Regions from separate parts of the Arthrobacter sp. NPDC058097 genome, predicted to be linked through region 3. Evidence: riboswitches for the same ligand, from Rfam matches in the RefSeq annotation. Region 3 holds a riboswitch; each other region holds the start of a gene.

Region 1 (4,675 bases), on a different contig from region 3:
GACTGGGAAGGCATGGCCGAGGTCCGGATGGCCCGGCCGGCGGGCCAGTGACGCGGGAGAGTGGCCGGGCAGCGGCCGGTCCGGCGATAGGCTCCTAGGAGCCTTCCAGCCACACCATGTGCCACGTGCCGGCCCACAGCGCGGCGGCCACGGCGCCGCCGGCGATGAGGACTCCGCCGAGCACCACCCAGATGTCCAGCACGCTGTAGGTGGACACGCGCGCCCAGGTCCGGCTGGCGCCGCCGAACCCGCGGGCCTCCATGGTCACCGCAAGCCGGGTGGCGCGGCGGATCGCCTGGACCAGGAGGCCGAAGCTCTGCCCCAGCGTGGCCCGCATGCGTTGCCACGGGTTGCCGCGCGATCCCACGCCGCGGGCGCGCCGGGCCATTCCGATGGTCTGCCACTCCTCCGCCATCAGCCCGACCAGGCGCATCGCGGCCAGGGTCCCCAGCACAAAACGGTGCGGCAGCCGCGCCTTCTGCGCAAGGGCGTCCGCCAGGTCCGTGGGATCGGTGCAGCTCATCAGCAGCACCGCGGGCAGCGCGATCGCCAGTCCCCGGAGCAGGAAACCAAGCCCCAGCTGAAGGGAACCTTCGCTCATGGACCAGAGGCCGACGTCGAGCAGTATCCTTCCGCTGTCCGGCGCCAGGATGGAGGTGCTCCAGCCGCCCACGGCGGCAGCCAGGATCAGCGGCCAGCCGCGCTGCCAGAGCAGCGAAAACGTCAGCCCGGCCAGCGGAAAGACCAGCAGTTCACAGACGAGCGCCACGGAAGCTGACATCCAGTCGATGGACAGCGCCAGGGCCAGGGTGACCAGGAAGACCGCGGCGAACTTGGCCAGCGGATTGGCGCGGGTCAGCACCGCCCGGTTTCCGGCAAGTGTCAGTGCTTCCCTCATGTCGCCGCCTGTTCGGATGTCGGCCCGGCCTTTGATGTGGGCACGGCGGGCCGGGGCTCGGGCCGGCCGCGGGCGCCCAGCCGGAGTTCGGTGCCGCCGAGCACATTGGTGAACTCCTCGTCGTGCGTCACGGACACCACGGCAGTGCCGGCGTCGAGCAGTTCGGAAAGGAACGAAGCAAGCTCCGCCCAGGTGTTGGCATCCTGGCCGAAGGTGGGCTCGTCCAGGACCAGCACCTGCGGATGCGCGGCCAGGACGGTGGCCACGGACAGCCGGCGCTTCTCCCCGCCGGACAGGGTGTAAGGGTTGGCGTCCACCAGATGCGTGAGGCGCAGGCGCTCCAGCAGCTCGTCGACGCGCTCCTCACCGTGACCCAGGTGGCGGGGACCGAACAGCAGCTCGTCCAGGACGCGGCCGGTGACGAACTGGTGCTCGGGCTCCTGGAACACCGTGCCGATCCGGGGGATCAGCTGCTCGGCCTTCCACCTGTACGGGTCTATCCCGGCGCCGCCGCTCAGCTCGACGGTCGCGGAGACCCTGCCGTCCACCGGCGGCAGCAGCCCGGCGAGGGTCAGCGCGAAGGTGGACTTGCCCGCGCCGTTGGGTCCTGTGACGGTCAGCGCTTCCCCCGCCCGGACCTGTGCCGTGACGTCGCCCAGCACCGGCTGCGGAGGTACGGAGCGGAATCCGCGGCGCCGGGGACGCTCCCGCGACACGGCGAGCTTTTCGGCGGCGAGCAGCAGCTGGCCGCCGTTGGCGATGGACGGACCGGCGGCCGAACGGTGCCGGGTTTCGGGAACGTAGCCCGGGACCCACACGCCGGCGGCGGTGAGCATCCCGCGGGCCTGCTCGAGGACCTCGTCCGGCGTGCCGTCGACCAGCACCGCGCCGTTCGTGGCGGACCCCGGCTGCAGCACCACAATGCGGTCCACAAGGTCTTTCCACACGGCGACCCGGTGCTCCACCACCACCAGGGTGGCCCCGGTCTTGTCAAGGCAGCGGCCCACGGCGTCCCGGACCTCCAAAACGCCGGCAGGGTCGAGGTTCGCGGTCGGCTCGTCCAGCAGGATCAGTCCCGGCCTCATCGCCAGGATGCCGGCGAGCGCCAGGCGCTGCTTCTGGCCGCCGGACAGGGCCGACGTCGGGTGGTTCAGCGGCAGGTGGGCGAGTCCGACGTCGTCCAGTGCCTCGTGCACGCGGCGCCAGATCTCGTCGCGGGGCACCGAGAGGTTTTCGGCGCCGAAGGCGACGTCGTCGCCGAGGCGGGAGAGCACCACCTGGGTTTCCGGGTCCTGCTGCATGAGCCCGGCACGGCCGCGCTGCGCGCGCGGCGGCGCGCCGTCGATGAGCAGCTCGCCGCTCTCGTCGGCGTCGTCAGGGTCCGGCGCCCCGGCGCCCCTCGGACCGCGGTCGTCCGCCGGACTGCCGCCCGAGTCGCTGTCCCCCAGCACGCCGGCCAGAGCGTGGAGCAACGTGGACTTGCCGGCCCCGGAGGGGCCCAGCAACAGGACCCGCTCGCCGGGGCGGATGTCCAGGTCCAGGGCGTGGACGGCGGGTTTGGTGCGGCCGGCGTGGCGCCAGCCCCAGCCGCGGGCATGTACCGCGGCGGGCCGGACGCCGCCGTCGTGATGTGCGGGCATCAGGAGAAGACGGGCTCCGTTGCTGCCTTGCGGGACGCGAAGGAGCTCAGTACGCCCGTCTTGGCCAGGCCCCGGGTGGCGATCCAGGACAGGGCGCCGGCGATGACCGCGCCGGAGATGGCGCAGAACACGATGTACGCGAGCTTGTCTCCTCCGGTGTAGGCGATGTTCCAGCCCCACGGCGCGAAGGAGTCGTTGAGGCCGCAGAACAGGCCGGCGCCGGCACCCGCAAGCAGCGAGGCCGGGAGGTTGAACTTCCGGTACACCAGGGCGGCGAACACGAGCTCCGCGCCCAGGCCCTGGAGGACGCCGGAAATCAGCACTGTGGTGCCGTACTGGGAGCCCATGATGAGCTCGCCGGTGGCCGCGACAGTTTCGCAGAACAGGGCCGCGCCGGGCTTGCGGATGATGAGCATGCCCAGGACCGCCGGGATCATCCAGCCGCCGGCGTACAGGCCGCTCAGCGGCGGGTAGACGGCGTTGACGGGAGTGGAAATAAGGTTGGCGCCCTGGGACCAGGCCCAGAAGATGACGCCGCCGGCAACGGCGATGAGCGCCGCCACCACGATGTCCGCCACGCGCCAGTTATAGCTGGTCTTCTTGATTGCTGCAGTTGTCATGATGGTCCTCCTGAGGAACAGGAGGGGAAAGCGTTCCCCCGGCTGCCGGTGGCTGGACCACCTGCTGCCGGGCGCTCTGAGAACTCGACTCCCTTGCGCCGGTACTAGCCGGATCAGGTTCGAGGGTCTGCGGCTGTCCGCACTCTCAGCGCCCATCCGCGGTTGCGCTGGCAGTTGCCTTGCATCCCGACGGCGGCGCTCCCCTGTCGTGATAAATCTGCCCTTGTGGGCTGGTCCAGTTTACACCTCGGCGGCCCCGGAATCCCGGGGCCGCCGTCACAATCGGGGAGTCTTCCTGCGCCGCCGGGAGTACTGTCCGGAGTACATTGGGGCCATGACGCCACAGGACTCCGGCAGCGCTGCCCTGCCCGCCTTTGACCCCGATTCCGTCGAGGACCAGCCGGCGGGGTCGCTGGAAGCCCTGATCGGCCGGATCGAGGGTGAAATCGCCGAACTGCAGTTCCCCAGGTTCAGCAAGGACGATGCCCTGGCCCTCGGCCTGGAACTGGTGGAGCGCGGCAAGGAGGACAACCTGCCCATCGCCATCGACATCACCAAGGGCGAACAGGTTCTCTTCCACGTGGCCCTCGAGGGTGCCACCCCGGACAACGAGGGCTGGGTGCGGGCCAAGCAGCGGACCGCCGTGCGCTACGAGGAACCGTCGCTGCTGGTGGGCCTGCGCGGCAGAACCGGCGGCGGACGGATCGAGGACAACGCCTGGTTCGACCAGTCCACCTACGCCGCCCACGGCGGGGCCTTCCCCATCTACGTCCGGGATGTGGGAGCGGTGGCCGTGGTCACTGTGTCCGGGCTGCCGCAGAAAGCCGACCATGACCTTGTGGTGCAGGCGTTGCGGGAAATCCACCGGTCCATGCGGCAGAGCTAGCGCGCCGCATGCGGATAGGCTAGGCAAAGACCAGTGTTCACCACGCGAGGAGTTCCGGAATGAGTTTTGTGATCAAGCTGCTTGGCACGGGCATCAGCCTGCTGGCAGGATTCGCCGGCACCAAGGCCGTCGATACCATCTGGGAAAAGGTCACGGGGCAGAAGCCGCCCAAGGGGGACAAGGACGACGTCCCCACCACGCTGCGCACGGCCCTGACGTTCGCCCTCGTCTCCGCGTCCGTAAGCGCGGTCATCCAGGTGCTCGCCAACCGCGGCACCCAGCGGGCCATCACCCGCTTCGCCAAGACCCAGGACATCGTTTAGGCGCCTGTCTCCACCCTGTTTCCCCAAGCTTCGCAGGCCAGACTATTCCTGTCCTGGACCTGGCGCTGCTGATGACCTCGACTCGGCGCAGGACGGCCGAGCACGTTGCACATCGCAAACAATCGCTTACGACGGCGGGTGATGACCGCCGTCGTCCGCTTCGGCTTCGCGGGCCGCCTTGGCGGCCTTCAGCACCACGGCCTCGAGCTCGTCGGCGCTGAGCAGTTCCTTGTGGAGGTGCTTGGTGCGGTAGCCTGCCCGGCCCACCATGTGGGCAGAGACAGGCACGGTGAGCAGCTGGAAGATCC
Region 2 (4,675 bases), on a different contig from region 3:
CTCGTGTACGTCCCGGGCGGATCCATGACCGGCATCTCCCGCAAGCTGCCCGACGTCGAACGCAACCGCCTGAAGCGCATCCTCAAGGACCGTCTCCCCGAGGACGCGGGCGTCATTGTCCGCACGGCCGCTGAAGGCGCCTCCGAGGAGGAACTGACCCACGACATCAACCGCCTCCGTGCCCAGTGGGAGGGGATTGAGAGCCAGGCGAAGTCCACCAAGGTCCTCGCGCCCGAACTGCTTTACGGCGAACCGGACCTGACCATCAAGGTTGTGCGTGACGTTTTCAACGAGGACTTCTCCAAGCTGATCGTCTCCGGCGACGAGGCGTGGGACACCATAGAGGCGTACGTCACCTATGTCGCGCCGGACCTGGTGGGCCGGCTCGAAAAGTGGACCAAGGACGAGGACATCTTCTCGGCCTGGCGCATCGACGAGCAGATCCACAAGGCACTGGACCGCAAGGTGTTCCTGCCGTCCGGCGGCTCGCTGGTCATTGACCGCACCGAGGCCATGACGGTGGTTGACGTCAACACCGGCAAGTTCACCGGCAGCGGCGGCAACCTCGAAGAGACTGTCACCAAGAACAACCTTGAGGCAGCCGAGGAAGTTGTCCGCCAGCTGCGCCTGCGGGACATCGGCGGCATCATCGTCATCGACTTCATCGACATGGTGCTGGAGTCCAACCGCGACCTCGTCCTGCGCCGCCTGGTGGAATGCCTGGGCCGCGACCGGACCAAGCACCAGGTGGCCGAAGTGACCTCCCTGGGACTCGTGCAGATGACGCGCAAGCGCATGGGCACCGGCCTCCTGGAAGTCTTCGGCGAGCAGTGCGAGGCATGTGCCGGCCGGGGCGTCGTCACCCATGACGAGCCGGTGGAGCACCGCCGCGCCAACACCGTGGCAGCGGAGCACCACGTGCACCGTGCCGAGGTCCAGCCGCCCGCCAGGTCAGAGCGGAAGCGCCGCCGCGGCAAGGGCGGACAGCCGTCCTCAGAGACTGCTCCGGCCGCACCTGCTGCACTGCACCACCCGGAACCCTCGGAAGCGGAACGCCACGCCAAGGCTGAAGCGACCCGTGCTGCCCTCGCCAACATCGCGGCAGCGGCCCATGCCGCCCACCTGCATGAGGAAGCAGCGCACAGTGCCGCGGCGTCGGGTGAGCCCGCCCGGCCTGCCGCGCCCGCGGCCGCCGCACCGGAAAGCCCCGTGGTACACCGCGCTCCGGAAACGGAGAGCGTCTCCGGGCGGCCTGGCGCAGTGCTCACGTTCGGCGGCGAAAAAGTGATTCTTCCGTTCGTCGACCACAGCGACGAGCCGGTCAAGGAAGCGCCGGCCCTGACGCTGGACCGCCTCGAGGAAGCCTTCGCACACCTCGGCGCTCCGGTCGCCCCCGCCGAAGAGGAGGAGGCTCCGGAGGAGATTCCCGCCGCGGCACAGCCGTCGGCAGGACAGCCGGTGGAAAGCCCCACCGCGCCGTCCCGCAGCCGCCGTCCGCGCCGCAACCGCAGTGCCAGCCGTGCCCAGGGAGCTGCCAACGAGACATCCGTGGAACACCACGAGGTCGCGCAGGCTGCAGCGGCCGGGCACTCGCACGAGGCCAAGGCGCCGGAAGCGGGCAATCCGCAGGCGGCCAAGGCGGCTCCGCCGGCAGCCAGCGAACCGATCATTCTGGGCGTCGGGGTACCGGCCTCGGAACTGTAGGACAAGAAGTAGGTCCGGCACCGCAGGAAGTTGCGGTGCCGGACCTTTCTGGTTCCTGCCGGTGTGGCCGCCGGCCTGTTGCAAACGTCAAATTCAGTGCCCGACGCCGATCCACCGGCTAGGCTGGAGGACTGACACGGGGTGCCGCGCAAGGGCCGGCTGAGATCCAAACCCGTTGAACCTGTCCGGTTAGCACCGGCGAAGGGATGTCTTCTTTGCCATCAACATTGTCATCAGCATCACTCCTGCCCGCACCCGCGGGTGCCGCCGGTTCCCTTCTGGAAACTGCGGCGCCGGCCGTTCCGACCTCCCGGGAAATTCCCCGGGTCCTTGCCATCGCAGGCTCGGATCCGTCCGGCGGTGCAGGCATCCAGGCCGACCTGAAAAGCATCGCGGCCCACGGCGGCTACGGGATGGCTGCAATAACCGCCCTCACCGCCCAGAACACCACGGGTGTGAGGGGCGTGCACGTTCCGCCGGCTTCCTTCCTGTCAGCCCAACTCGACGCCGTCAGCGACGATATCCATGTGGACGCCGTGAAGATCGGCATGCTGGGGGATGCACAGGTGATTGCCGCGGTCCGCAGCTGGCTCGAAGAGGTGCGGCCCGGCGTCGTGGTTCTGGATCCGGTGATGGTGGCCACCAGCGGTGACCGCCTCCTGCAGGAGTCTGCGGAAGCAGCCCTCCGGCAGCTGCTGCCGCTGGCGCACCTGATCACCCCCAACCTTCCCGAGCTGGCCATGCTGCTCGGCGAGCCCGACGCGGCTGACTGGGCCGCGGCGCTTGAACAGGGAAGGCGACTCGCGGACCAGACCGGCGCCACGGTCCTTGTCAAGGGCGGCCACCTGAACGGCTCAACGTGCCCGGATGCCCTCGTGAACACGGCCGGGCTGCTGTCGGCGGAGGTGGTGGAGGTCGCGGGGGAACGGATCAGCACGCGGAACAGCCATGGCACCGGGTGTTCGCTCTCCTCGGCGATGGCCACAGCCCAGGCGCGCCTGGGTGACTGGGAAGCGTCTCTGCGGGCGGTCAAGCCCTGGCTGGCCGGGGCCCTCCGCACGTCCGGGCAGCTGGAAGTCGGGGCAGGCAACGGACCGATCAACCACTTCCACCACCTGGCCCAAACTGGAATATCAGCCCAGCCCCAACGCAAGGGCGGGTTCGCGGAACTGTTGCGTGCCGAGTCTGTTGGCGACCTGGAAGCCATCTATGGCCTGGGCTTCATCCGTGGGTTGGCCGACGGCACCCTCGCGGAGAAGGAATTCGCGTACTACCTCGCCCAGGACGCCATTTACCTCAACGGCTACTCCCGTGTCCTGGCCCGGGCCAGTGCGTTGGCGCCAACCGAGTCCGAGCAGCTGTTCTGGGCGCGCTCGGCCCAGCAGTGCCTGGAAGTTGAATCGGAACTGCACCGCAACTGGCTCAGCACGCGCACCGTAAACGCTGAGCTGGGTCCGGTCACGAAAGCCTACGTCGACCATCTGGTGGCGGCCTCCGCCGGCGGCAGCTACGCGGTGCTGGTGGCCGCGGTCCTGCCCTGCTTCTGGCTCTACGCCGAGGTGGGGGAGACCCTGCACGCCGAATATGTGGCTGCCGGCGCCCCGGCCGGGCACCCGTACGCCGAGTGGCTGCGGACGTACGCCGACGAGGAGTTCGCTGCCGCCACCCAGCGGGCGATCGAAATCGCCGACGGCGCCGGCCGGACCGCGTCCGCGGCAGAGCGCGAAGCGATGATCACCGCCTTCCGGCACTCCTGCCGGTACGAGGTGGAATTCTTCGACGCGCCGAGCCGCCACAGCTGAGCGGCAGCGGCCGCCGCGCCCGGTATGATGGTCGCGCACGGCATAGGATGTCCGGAACAGCACCCCTGTGGTGCCTATCACGGACAACCCGCCGGTGCCCGCCTCATTTGCGGCCGACGACGGAATTAGCGTATTCTAGATCTTCGGTGCTTACGCCAACACTTGGGTTATGACCCGGGATCGTCCAGTCGGACTTGTTCCTGGGATAGCTCACGGGTTCCCCCGGGTAATCCACGGCGTTGAGGCACAGCGAGAACCAGGCCAATTTCCGGACCCGGGGTTCCGCACGCAAATTTAGTAATAAACGTCGAGAGAAGTGAGTTCCCAAGTGGTGTACGCGATTGTCCGCGCAGGCGGCCGCCAAGAGAAGGTTTCCGTTGGAGACTTCGTTACCCTGAACCGCGTCGCCGGTGGAGCTGGCAGCACCATTGAGCTGCCCGCGCTGCTCCTGGTAGACGGTGACAAGGTCACCTCCGCAGCTGCGGACCTGGCCAAGGTAACTGTTACGGCTGAGATCCTCCAGGACCTCCGTGGTCCGAAGATCGTCATCCAGAAGTTCAAGAACAAGACCGGTTACAAGAAGCGCCAGGGTCACCGTCAGGAACTGACCAAGGTCAAGATCACCGGCATCAAGTAACCCCCGGGTTACTGTTCAGGTTTCCAACAGTTTTTCCAGAATTAAAGGCAGGCATTCCAAATGGCACACAAAAAAGGCGCGAGCTCCACTCGCAACGGTCGTGACTCCAACGCCCAGTACCTCGGCGTCAAGCGCTTCGGCGGCCAGGTAGTTTCCGCTGGCGAAATCATCGTCCGCCAGCGCGGCACGCACTTCCACCCCGGTGCGGGCGTTGGCCGTGGCGGCGACGACACCCTGTTCGCACTGCAGGCAGGTGCCGTTGAATTCGGTACGCGCCGCGGCCGTCGGGTCGTCAACATCGTTGCTGCTGCAGCTGCAGAGTAACAACAAGTTCTGAAGCGGTGGAGCGGGCCATGATGGCTCGCTCCACTGTTCTTTTAACCGCATTACAATCGATTTGGACGTCCAGGACGGCCGGATTTAGCAACAGAGGAGATTCACCGTGGCGAGCTTTGTAGACCGGGTAGTACTGCACGTATCCGGCGGAACCGGTGGCCACGGCTGTGTCTCCGTCCACCGCGAGAAGTTCAAG
Region 3 (4,675 bases):
CGTTCTGCACCCGTGGGGCGGGCCGTACTTGGGGGTTCGAAAAGGACAGGATCCAGACGCGGAGAGAGGGGCCACGCAGATCGAGTACCTGTTTATTGTGCCAGATCGTCCGCGTTATTTCGACTTGACATGCGGACGGAGCCTCGCAGGCGGCAGGAAAACGGGGCTGCGCTAGGAAGACCACACGTAGAGGCCGGTCCTGCTGCCTTCATCCACGGTGCCGGCGAGCTCTGCCAGCTGCTGGACGTAGGCCTTGGCTTCCCCCGCACCAAACGGCATGTCGTCCTCGGCAGCCCAGCGTTCGGCCACGTCATCCAGAACGTTTCCCTCACCCTCGGATTCGTACGTGAGGAGCTCAGCCAGGGCCCGGACCATAGCCGCCGGCACGCCCAGCAGCGAATCGCTGGCCACGTCAACCATGGCCAGCTCGTAGTCCGCGCCCGCGGCGTGCACCGCGGCACCGGCGAGGTCGCCGAGCTGTTCGATCTCGAAATCGCTGATGCCGGCAATCCGGATGCCGTCCCCGGCGGCGGCGCCGCCTTCCAGCGCCTCTGCGCGCTTGAGGGCGTCGTTGTGGGTGGCGACAAACACTTCGGTGAAGCCCATGGATTCGTCCTCATTCCGTCGGCGTGCATGCCCCGGCGGTGCCGGGGCCCTTCGAATGTCAGCCTAACCCAACTGGGTCGCCGGGCTTAGCGCACCGGGTTTATCGCACGCGACGCTTAGCGCACGGCGACGCGGAGGCGGTTGCGCCACGGATCCTCAAACCGGAGCTCGGCGCCGGTGTGGTGCGATTCGACTCCGGCGACCTTGAGGCGGTCGGCGAGGGCGCCGACGTCGTCCCCTGAAGGCACCTCGATGAGGACCTCGCCGAGGCCCAGGGTGTCCCGGCGCGGACCGGCGCCGCGGCTGTTCCAGACATTCATGGCCATGTGGTGGTGGTAGCCGCCGGCGGACACAAACAGTGCCCGGCCGTGCCAGCCCGCTGTTTTTTCGAATCCCAGGGTGCCGACGTAGAAGTCGTGGGCTGACTCCACGTCGCCCACCTGAAGGTGGACGTGCCCCACCTCTGCGTCCGTGCCGCGCTGGCCTTCGATGGACTCCTGCGTGAGGTGGTCCTGAAGATACCGCTGGGGCGGGAGTGCCAGGCTGTCCATGACGACGTTCTTGCCCTCCCAGGACCAGGCCTCGCGCGGACGGTCCCAGTAGAGCTCAATCCCGTTGCCCTCCGGATCGGTGAAGTAGAACGCCTCACTCACCAGATGGTCGGCGCTGCCCACGAACGCCTGCGGCTCATACTGGGCCGCGCTGGCAACCGTGGCGGCAAGCGAGGACTGGTCTTCGAACAGGAGTGCCGTGTGGAAGAGGCCGGCCTCACCCCGGCCGGGGATGCTGAGGCCCGGAGCGGGAGCGAGGTGGACCAGGGGCGTCTTAAGCCGGCCAAGGTAGAGGCCGCCGTCCTGCTCGGCAACGACGTCGAGGCCGAGGGCGCGCTGGTAGTAATCGGTCATGAGCTTCATGTCGCCCACCTTGAGCATGACGGTGCCCATGGTGAGGTTGGCAGGAAGCAAGTCCTGGCTGCTGTCTGCTGTTGTCATCGAATACTCCCGAATGTCCGGGCCACCGGATTTCGGCGGCCTCCACATTACTAAATTACTTGAAGCTTCAATTTATTCCTAATGAACGATCTTGCCGCGCAGGACCACATTCGTGAGGCTGCGGATAGTCTCCGGCAAGGCGCGCGGGTCCTCCTGGCAGACCACCACATCGGCCGCGGCCCCTTCCGCCAGAGCGTCGGCGCCCAGCCAGCGGCGTGCACGCCAGCAGGCCGCGTCCAGCGCCGCTGCAGCCGGCAGTCCGGCGGCGTGCAGCTCAAGGATTTCGTCTGCGATGCGGCCGTGGCGAATCACACTGCCGGCATCCGTTCCGGCATATATTTCGACGCCGGCCTCATAGGCCTCCAGGACGCGCTCACGACGGCGCGCCCACAGTGAGCGCATGTGCCCAGCGTACCGCGGGAACTTCGGCTCGGCCTGGGCGGCAATGTCCGGGAAGGTCGCGATATTGATGAGCGTCGGCACGATCGGCACCTGCTGCTCGACAAACCGGGGGATGTGCCTGGGCAGCAGGCCAGTCGCATGCTCGATGCAGTCGATGCCGGCGTCGAGCATGTCGTCCAGGGTGTCTTCACCGAAGCAGTGCGCCGTGACCCTGGCCCCCTCGTCGTGGGCTGCCCGGATGGCGTCCCGCACGTCCGCGGCCGGGAACGACGGCGCGAGGTCGCCGGCGGTCCGGTCGATCCAGTCCCCCACCAGCTTGACCCAGCCGTCCCCTTCCCGGGCCTGCTTGCGCACCGCCTCCACGAGGCCCTCCGGCTCGACTTCCACCGCGAAGTTCCTCAGGTAGCGGCGGGACCGTGCAACGTGCCGGCCGGCCCTGATGATCCGCGGAGTGTCGTCCCGCTGCTGCAGCCACCGGGTGTCGCTGGCGACCCCGGCATCCCGGACCAGCAGGGTGCCGGCGTTGCGGTCCGTCATTGCCTGCTCGTAAGCGACGTCGTCGTCAACGGCCCCGCCCGGACCCAGCCCGATGTGGCAGTGGGCATCGGCGAAACCCGGCAGGACCCAGCCGTCCAGGACGGCGTCCGCCCGCTGGCCCGGAGGTTCGAACGTCAGCTTCCCGTCCACGGACCAGAGCCCGCGGCGTTCCTCATCCGCCGCGGTGAGCACGGGTCCGCTGAATTCGATGATGTGCGCCATGACACCAGCCTAAGGCGCAGCTGTGGTAGCTTCATTTACGACCACACGGGGGCCCCTGCAGGGGCTGAGATCAGGCTGGCGCAGCCTGCGACCGTTGAACCTGTCCGGGTAATGCCGGCGAAGGAAGTGAGCAGTAAATTGAGCACCCAGAAATCACAGCTGAGCCCTGCCCAAATTGATGCAGCCCAAAGTGAAACGGCCGGCAATGCAGCCGGCGGTGTCACGCAGTCGCTGAAATCCCATTCACTGGCCTACCTGGAAGGCGACGGCCTGCGGGTTCCCGTAACGGAAATCGCCTTGGAGCCTTCACCGAACGGCGAGCAGAATGAACCGCTGAGGGTTTACCGCACTGCGGGTCCGGGCAGCGACCCGGTAGTGGGCCTCGCCCCGTTCCGTTCGGAATGGATTGCGGCACGCGCAGACACGGAGACGTACGACGGACGTGAACGGAACCTGCTCGACGACGGCAAGTCAGCCGTGCGCCGCGGCGCGGCTTCCGCCGAGTGGAAGGGCGCACGGCCGGTGCCCCGCCGTGCTACTGACGGCAAGACCGTGACGCAGATGCACTATGCGCGCCAAGGCGTCATTACCCCCGAAATGCGCTTCGTGGCCCTCCGCGAAAACTGCGATGTGGAACTGGTCCGCAGCGAACTCGCCGCCGGACGGGCCATCATCCCCAGCAACATCAACCACCCGGAATCCGAGCCCATGATCATCGGCAAAGCGTTCCTGGTGAAGATCAACGCCAACATCGGCAACTCGGCCGTCACCAGCTCCATCGCGGAGGAGGTGGACAAGCTGCAGTGGGCCACGCAATGGGGGGCAGACACCGTCATGGACCTGTCCACGGGCGATGACATCCACACGACGCGTGAGTGGCTCATCCGCAACTCCCCCGTGCCGATCGGCACCGTGCCGATCTACCAGGCCCTGGAAAAGGTCAACGGCGAGGCGAACGCCCTCACCTGGGAGATCTTCCGCGACACCGTCATCGAACAGTGCGAACAGGGCGTGGACTACATGACCATCCACGCCGGCGTGCTGCTGAGGTACGTGCCGCTCACGGCGAACCGCGTCACCGGCATCGTCTCCCGCGGCGGCTCAATCATGGCCGGCTGGTGCCTTGCCCACCACCAGGAAAACTTCCTGTATACCCACTTCGACGAGCTCTGCGAGATCTTCGCGAAGTACGACGTCGCGTTCTCGCTGGGCGACGGCCTCCGGCCGGGTGCGACGGCGGACGCCAACGATGCCGCGCAGTTCGCCGAACTGGACACCCTGGCTGAGCTGACCCAGCGGGCATGGGAGTACGACGTCCAGGTCATGGTCGAGGGGCCGGGACACATCCCGTTCCACCTGGTGCGTGAAAACGTTGAGCGCCAGCAGGAACTTTGCAAGGGTGCGCCCTTCTACACGCTGGGCCCGCTGGTCACGGACGTGGCCCCCGGCTACGACCACATCACCTCGGCCATCGGCGCCACCGAAATCGCCCGCTACGGCACGGCCATGCTTTGCTACGTCACCCCGAAGGAACACCTGGGCCTGCCCAACAAGGACGACGTGAAGACCGGCGTCATCACGTACAAGATCGCCGCACACGCCGCCGACCTGGCCAAGGGGCACCCCGGCGCGAACGAGCGCGACGATGCGCTGTCCAAGGCCCGGTTCGAGTTCCGGTGGCGCGACCAGTTCGCGCTGTCGCTGGACCCGGTGACGGCCGAGTCCTTCCACGACGAGACGCTGCCGGCGGAACCCGCCAAGACAGCTCACTTCTGCTCGATGTGCGGACCCAAGTTCTGCTCCATGCGGATCAGCCAGGACATCCGGAACGAATACGGCTCAGCCGAAGCGCAAGCCGCCCTCGCAGAAATGGCGGAGGGCATGCGCGAGAAGAGCCAGGAATTTCTCGCTGCGGG
Region 4 (4,675 bases), 350 kb from region 3:
CCGATGTGGTTGATCAGCAGCGCGGCTTCCACGGTGTCCAGGGCCAGGCGTTCCATCCTTGCCGCCAGCTGGTCGGAGTACGCCATGATTTCGGGCAGCGAGGGAAGCGCCTGCCGGGCCCAGGCCGGCACCGGCCGGTCATTGCTCAGGGCCTCGCAGATGACCAGGACGAACCGGTCCACGAGCCGGCGCAGCGGCGCTGTGGTGTGCGCGTACGCGGTGCCGATGGCCGACTGGACGGCGTCCTGCGGGACGGTTCCATCGAAGTGCGTGTACGCGGCTCCGCGGAAGAGCATGCCGGCCGAATGCAGGATGGCCAGTTGTCGGTGGTCGGTGGGATCGAGGGTGCGCAGGTACTCGCCGTAGGTTTCCTGCCCGTCCCACGGTTTGCCCAGCGCGGCTGTCTGCCGCTTGAAGTGGCTGAGCGAGCGTTCATCCGGGGCGGGCATGGTGCGCAGGATCCCCACCTTGCCGTTGAGCATCAGGGAGGCGGCGGCCATCCCGGTCATCAGCGAAATCTGGGCGTTCCAGTCCTCCACCGGAAGCTGGGGCACTGCCACGATCCGGTAGCCGCCGTCGGGAAGCTGGACGATCTCCTGCTCGGGCATGTTCAGGCTGGCGCCGCCGCGGGCCCGCTCCAGGTCCACGCGCTTGCGCCCCACCTCGCGCAGGAGCTGCAGCATGGGCGGGGCCGTGCCGGCATCCAGGTCCGCCTGGACGCCCTTGTAGTTGAGCTTGGCCCGGCTGCGCACGGTTGCCCGGCGCACCACCACGGACACCACCTCGGCGGCGGCGTCGAGCTCGAACTCCCACACGAAGGCGGAACACAGCTGCCCGGCCAGCAGGCTGCCGGCGTTCTCGCTGATGACCTCCGGGTGCAGCGGAATCCGTCCGTCCGGGGCGTAGAAGGTTTGGCCGCGGCGGCGGGTTTCGGCGTCGAGCGCGCCGCCCGGCTGCACGAAGGACGGGACGTCGGCGATGGCGTAGAGGATCCGGTAACCCTCGCCGCGGCGTTCGATGAAGAGCGCCTGGTCAAGGTCGGTGGACGACGGCGGATCGATGGTCAGGAACTCCACCCCGGTCAGGTCCAGGGCCGGGAATTCCCGGCCGGCAACAGCCCCTTCGGCTTCCTTGAGCACGTCCTCGGGGAATTCCCCGGGAAGCTCCAGTTCCGTCCGCAGCGCGCTCAGGGCGTCCGCGAGCGCGTTGGTCTGCTCGTGGACGCTGGGCGAGAGCCGATGATGTGACACGAAAATCAGGTTAGCCCGAATTGCGCCGTTAGTCTTGGATTATGGGCACATCCTCGGCTGACACCGCTCGCTACGACCGCTTTGTCGCAGACCTGTTCGGAGTCATGGCATACGGCGAGCTGTCCGCGTTCGAGCGGCTGTCCTCGGACGCCCGGTACTCGCCCACGCTGCACGACCGCGCCGTGCTCGGCAGGATCGCCGTCATTGAATTCCAGCACTACGAGCTGGTGAGCGCCAAGCTGGCGGAGATGGGTGTCGACGTCGAACACGCGATGCTGCCGTTCCAGCTGGCCGTGGACCATTTCCATGAACGGACCCGCCCGGCGGACTGGTACGAGTCCCTGATGAAGGCCTATGTGGTGGACACAGTGTCCGCCGATTTCTACCGGGCCGTGGCCCGCTTCGTGGATACGTCATCCAGCGGATCCAGCCATCCGAAGAGGCCACGGCCGTACTCCGGGAACGGCTCAAGGGAGCACTGGCCGACGACCCCCGGCTGGCGTCCCGGCTCGCGCTGTGGGGCCGCCGGCTCCTGGGCGAAGCGATCACGCAGGCCCAGCGCGTGGGCCACGAAAACGCCTTTCTGAGCGAGCTGTTCGTCGAGGCGGAACCGGGCGCCACGGACACCACCGCACGCGAGCTGGTGCGCGGCATCACGGCCGAAGTCGCGGAAAACCATTCCCGGCGGATGGTCCAGCTGGGCCTCAGCGGCTAGGCGCTCTTTCCTTAGGAGACGGCTGCCGGCGCCGTTGCGTCCAGAGCGTCGAGCAGTTCTGCTGCAGCGGCCGAGGGGTCAGCCGCCTCGGTGATGGCGCGCACGACGACGATCCGGCTGGCGCCCGCCGCCAGGACCTGCTCCACGTTCGTGCGGTCGATCCCGCCGATCGCGAACCAGGGCAGCAGCAGGCCGCCCACCCGTTCCTCGTTCGCGCTGCGGACGGCCTCCGCCGCGTAGCGCACCAGGTCGAGCCCGACGGCCGCGCGCCCGGGCTTGGTGGGCGTGGCCCACAGCGGACCCACGCAGAAATAGTCCAGGCCGCTGCGCCCCTGCGCGGCGGCGACGGCGGCGTCCACCTGCTCCGTGCTGTGGGTGGACAGCCCGATGACCGTGGCATCGTGCAGCAGCTTCCGGGCGGCGCGGAGCGGCAGGTCCTTCTGGCCAATGTGGAACACCGGCGCACCGGCGATGGACGCGATATCGGCACGGTCGTTCACCGCCCACAGCCGGCCGTGCCGGCGGGCGGCGGCATGGACGACTTCCAGGAGCTCGAGTTCCTCGGCCGCCTCGATGCTCTTGTCCCGCAACTGGATGATGTCCACGCCGCCGGCGAACGCCGCGTCCACGAAGTCCGCAAAGTCCCCGCGGTCCTTGCGGGCGTCGGTGCAGAGGTAGAGGCGGGCGGCGTTGTGGGCAGAGTGCTGGGTCATGGCAACCACCTTAGTTCCTCTAAACTGGGCAGGTACCGCGGGAGCCCGTTACTGCTGTCATAAAAGGCGCAGGGCTGAGAGGGCGTCAGAGCCGACCGCTTGACCTGATCCGGTTAGTACCGGCGTAGGGAAGGATTTTCATGAACCCTGAAACCAGCGGCGCGGACTGTGCCGCCACCTGTCTTGAGGCGGATGTGGCCGTCATCGGCGGCGGCGTGGTGGGCCACGGAATCGCCTGGGAAGCACGGCGCTCCGGCCGTTCGGTGGTGCTCATCGATGAGGCCCCGGGCAGCGGTGCAAGCTGGGCCGCGGCCGGCATGCTGGCTCCGGTCAGCGAACTGCACTACCAGGAGGAAGGGCTCCTGGAGCTGATGCTGGAGTCCTCCGCCAGATGGCCTGAGTTTGCCGCCACACTCACTGCCGGCGAGGACGCCGGATACCTGACGACGCCGACCCTTGCGGTGGGTGCCGACCCGGCCGACCGCCGCGCCCTGATGGACCTGCGGGACGTGCAGCGGAGCCACGGCCTGAAGGTTGAGCCGCTGACCATCCGCGAGGCACGTTCCCGGGAGCCGCTGCTCAGCCCCGCGATCTCCTGTGCCCTGGACATCCCGGCGGACCACCAGGTGGATCCGCGCCGGCTGGTCCGGGCGATTGCTGCCGGGCTGGCCGGCCATCGCCAGGAGATCGCGGCAGCGGAGGGCTACGCGGTGCGGGACAACGCGGCCGGCCTGCTCCGGGACGGCGGACGGGTCAGCGGGGTCCGGCTTGCCGGCGGCGGGTCGGTTCGGGCGGCCGAGACGGTGGTGGCCAACGGCCTGGCCGCGGCGCAGCTGCAGGACCTGCCGGAAAGCCTGCAGCTGCCGCTGCGCCCGGTCCACGGCGACATCCTCAGGCTGCGGGTCCCCGCGCACCTGCAGCCCCTGCTCACCGCAACAGTCCGCGGCATGGTGCGGGGCGTTCCGGTCTACATCGTGCCCCGCCAGGACGGCACGGTGGTGATCGGCGCCACCCAGCGCGAGGACGGCGTGCCGGGCACCAGCGCCGGCGGTGTCTACCAGCTGCTGCGCGACGCCCAGGTCCTGCTGCCGGCGGTCGCCGAGCTCGAGCTCCTCGAAGCCACTGCGCGGGCGCGGCCGGGCACACCGGACAACGCGCCGCTGCTCGGCCGGGTGCCGGCCGGCGGGCAGGAACCCGGCACGGACGTGGCCGGCCTCATCATCGCCACCGGGTTCTTCCGCCACGGCGTCCTGCTGACCCCGGCGGCCGCAGTGATCTGCCGCCAGCTCATGGACGGCATTCGGGATCCGCGCTGGGCCGCCTTCCGGCCGGGCCGGTTTTCCCCGGGACTCCATGAACCGGCTGAATCCGCCCCGGCTGAATCCGCGCCGCTGCAACCCGACATTGCACTCAGCCCTGCCCCCGGCTGATCACCGCGCAGCCCATCACCGCATGACACGCGTCACATTTGACCCGAACAAGGAACCAGCATGAACATCACTCTGAACGGTATCGAACAGGAAGTAGGCGAGGGCGCCTCAGTGACCTCGCTCGTCAGCCAGGTCACGGGACGCCGCCTGTCCGCCAACGGACAGGCCGCCGACGGCCAGCGACTGGGTGTGGCGGTGGCGCGCAATGCAGCCGTCGTGCCGCGCAGCCAGTGGCACAGCACCGCCCTCGCCGAGGGCGACGAGATAGAACTAGTCACGGCAGTCCAAGGAGGATGAGCGCGATGGCAGAAACATTGGTTGAGACAGCAGACAGCCTGGTCATTGACGGGGTGGAGCTGACCTCACGGCTCATCATGGGCACCGGGGGCGCCCCGAGCCTGGACGGCCTCGGCTCAGCGCTGGTCGCGTCCGGCACCCAGCTGACCACGGTTGCGATGCGGCGCTACTCGCCTGCCGAAACGGGTTCGCTCTTCCAGCTGCTGGTGGACCACAACATCCGCGTGCTCCCCAACACCGCCGGCTGCTTCACCGCCCGGGACGCCGTCA

The links. Region 3 has a riboswitch for thiamine pyrophosphate ahead of thiC (phosphomethylpyrimidine synthase ThiC). Riboswitches for the same ligand answer to the same signal wherever they lie in the genome.
Region 1: another riboswitch for thiamine pyrophosphate. It lies ahead of ACFVTE_RS08055 (ECF transporter S component); the one in region 3 lies ahead of thiC (phosphomethylpyrimidine synthase ThiC).
Region 2: another riboswitch for thiamine pyrophosphate. It lies ahead of ACFVTE_RS14390 (bifunctional hydroxymethylpyrimidine kinase/phosphomethylpyrimidine kinase); the one in region 3 lies ahead of thiC (phosphomethylpyrimidine synthase ThiC).
Region 4: another riboswitch for thiamine pyrophosphate. It lies ahead of thiO (glycine oxidase ThiO); the one in region 3 lies ahead of thiC (phosphomethylpyrimidine synthase ThiC).

Annotation. Positions count from the first base shown of each region.
Region 1 covers NZ_JBHVSZ010000003.1:340,013-344,687, forward strand. Annotated here, with positions in the region: gene ACFVTE_RS08040 (GNAT family N-acetyltransferase) at 1-51, shown strand, start outside; gene ACFVTE_RS08045 (energy-coupling factor transporter transmembrane component T family protein) at 95-898, opposite strand; gene ACFVTE_RS08050 (ABC transporter ATP-binding protein) at 895-2,538, opposite strand; gene ACFVTE_RS08055 (ECF transporter S component) at 2,538-3,158, opposite strand; TPP riboswitch at 3,231-3,373, opposite strand; gene ACFVTE_RS08060 (heme-degrading domain-containing protein) at 3,493-4,044, shown strand; gene ACFVTE_RS08065 (DUF4235 domain-containing protein) at 4,104-4,367, shown strand; gene mnhG (monovalent cation/H(+) antiporter subunit G) at 4,494-4,675, opposite strand, start outside.
Region 2 covers NZ_JBHVSZ010000007.1:280,691-285,365, reverse strand. Annotated here, with positions in the region: gene ACFVTE_RS14395 (Rne/Rng family ribonuclease) at 1-1,704, shown strand, start outside; TPP riboswitch at 1,832-1,928, shown strand; gene ACFVTE_RS14390 (bifunctional hydroxymethylpyrimidine kinase/phosphomethylpyrimidine kinase) at 1,911-3,506, shown strand; gene rplU (50S ribosomal protein L21) at 3,835-4,143, shown strand; gene rpmA (50S ribosomal protein L27) at 4,204-4,467, shown strand; gene obgE (GTPase ObgE) at 4,586-4,675, shown strand, end outside.
Region 3 covers NZ_JBHVSZ010000002.1:541,585-546,259, reverse strand. Annotated here, with positions in the region: gene ACFVTE_RS06395 (hypothetical protein) at 172-606, opposite strand; gene ACFVTE_RS06390 (VOC family protein) at 723-1,598, opposite strand; gene ACFVTE_RS06385 (amidohydrolase family protein) at 1,677-2,759, opposite strand; TPP riboswitch at 2,795-2,902, shown strand; gene thiC (phosphomethylpyrimidine synthase ThiC) at 2,898-4,675, shown strand, end outside.
Region 4 covers NZ_JBHVSZ010000002.1:188,844-193,518, forward strand. Annotated here, with positions in the region: gene ACFVTE_RS04810 (RNB domain-containing ribonuclease) at 1-1,250, opposite strand, end outside; partial or broken gene ACFVTE_RS04815 (ferritin-like fold-containing protein) at 1,292-1,965, shown strand; gene thiE (thiamine phosphate synthase) at 1,977-2,678, opposite strand; TPP riboswitch at 2,706-2,826, shown strand; gene thiO (glycine oxidase ThiO) at 2,819-4,108, shown strand; gene thiS (sulfur carrier protein ThiS) at 4,169-4,405, shown strand; gene ACFVTE_RS04835 (thiazole synthase) at 4,411-4,675, shown strand, end outside.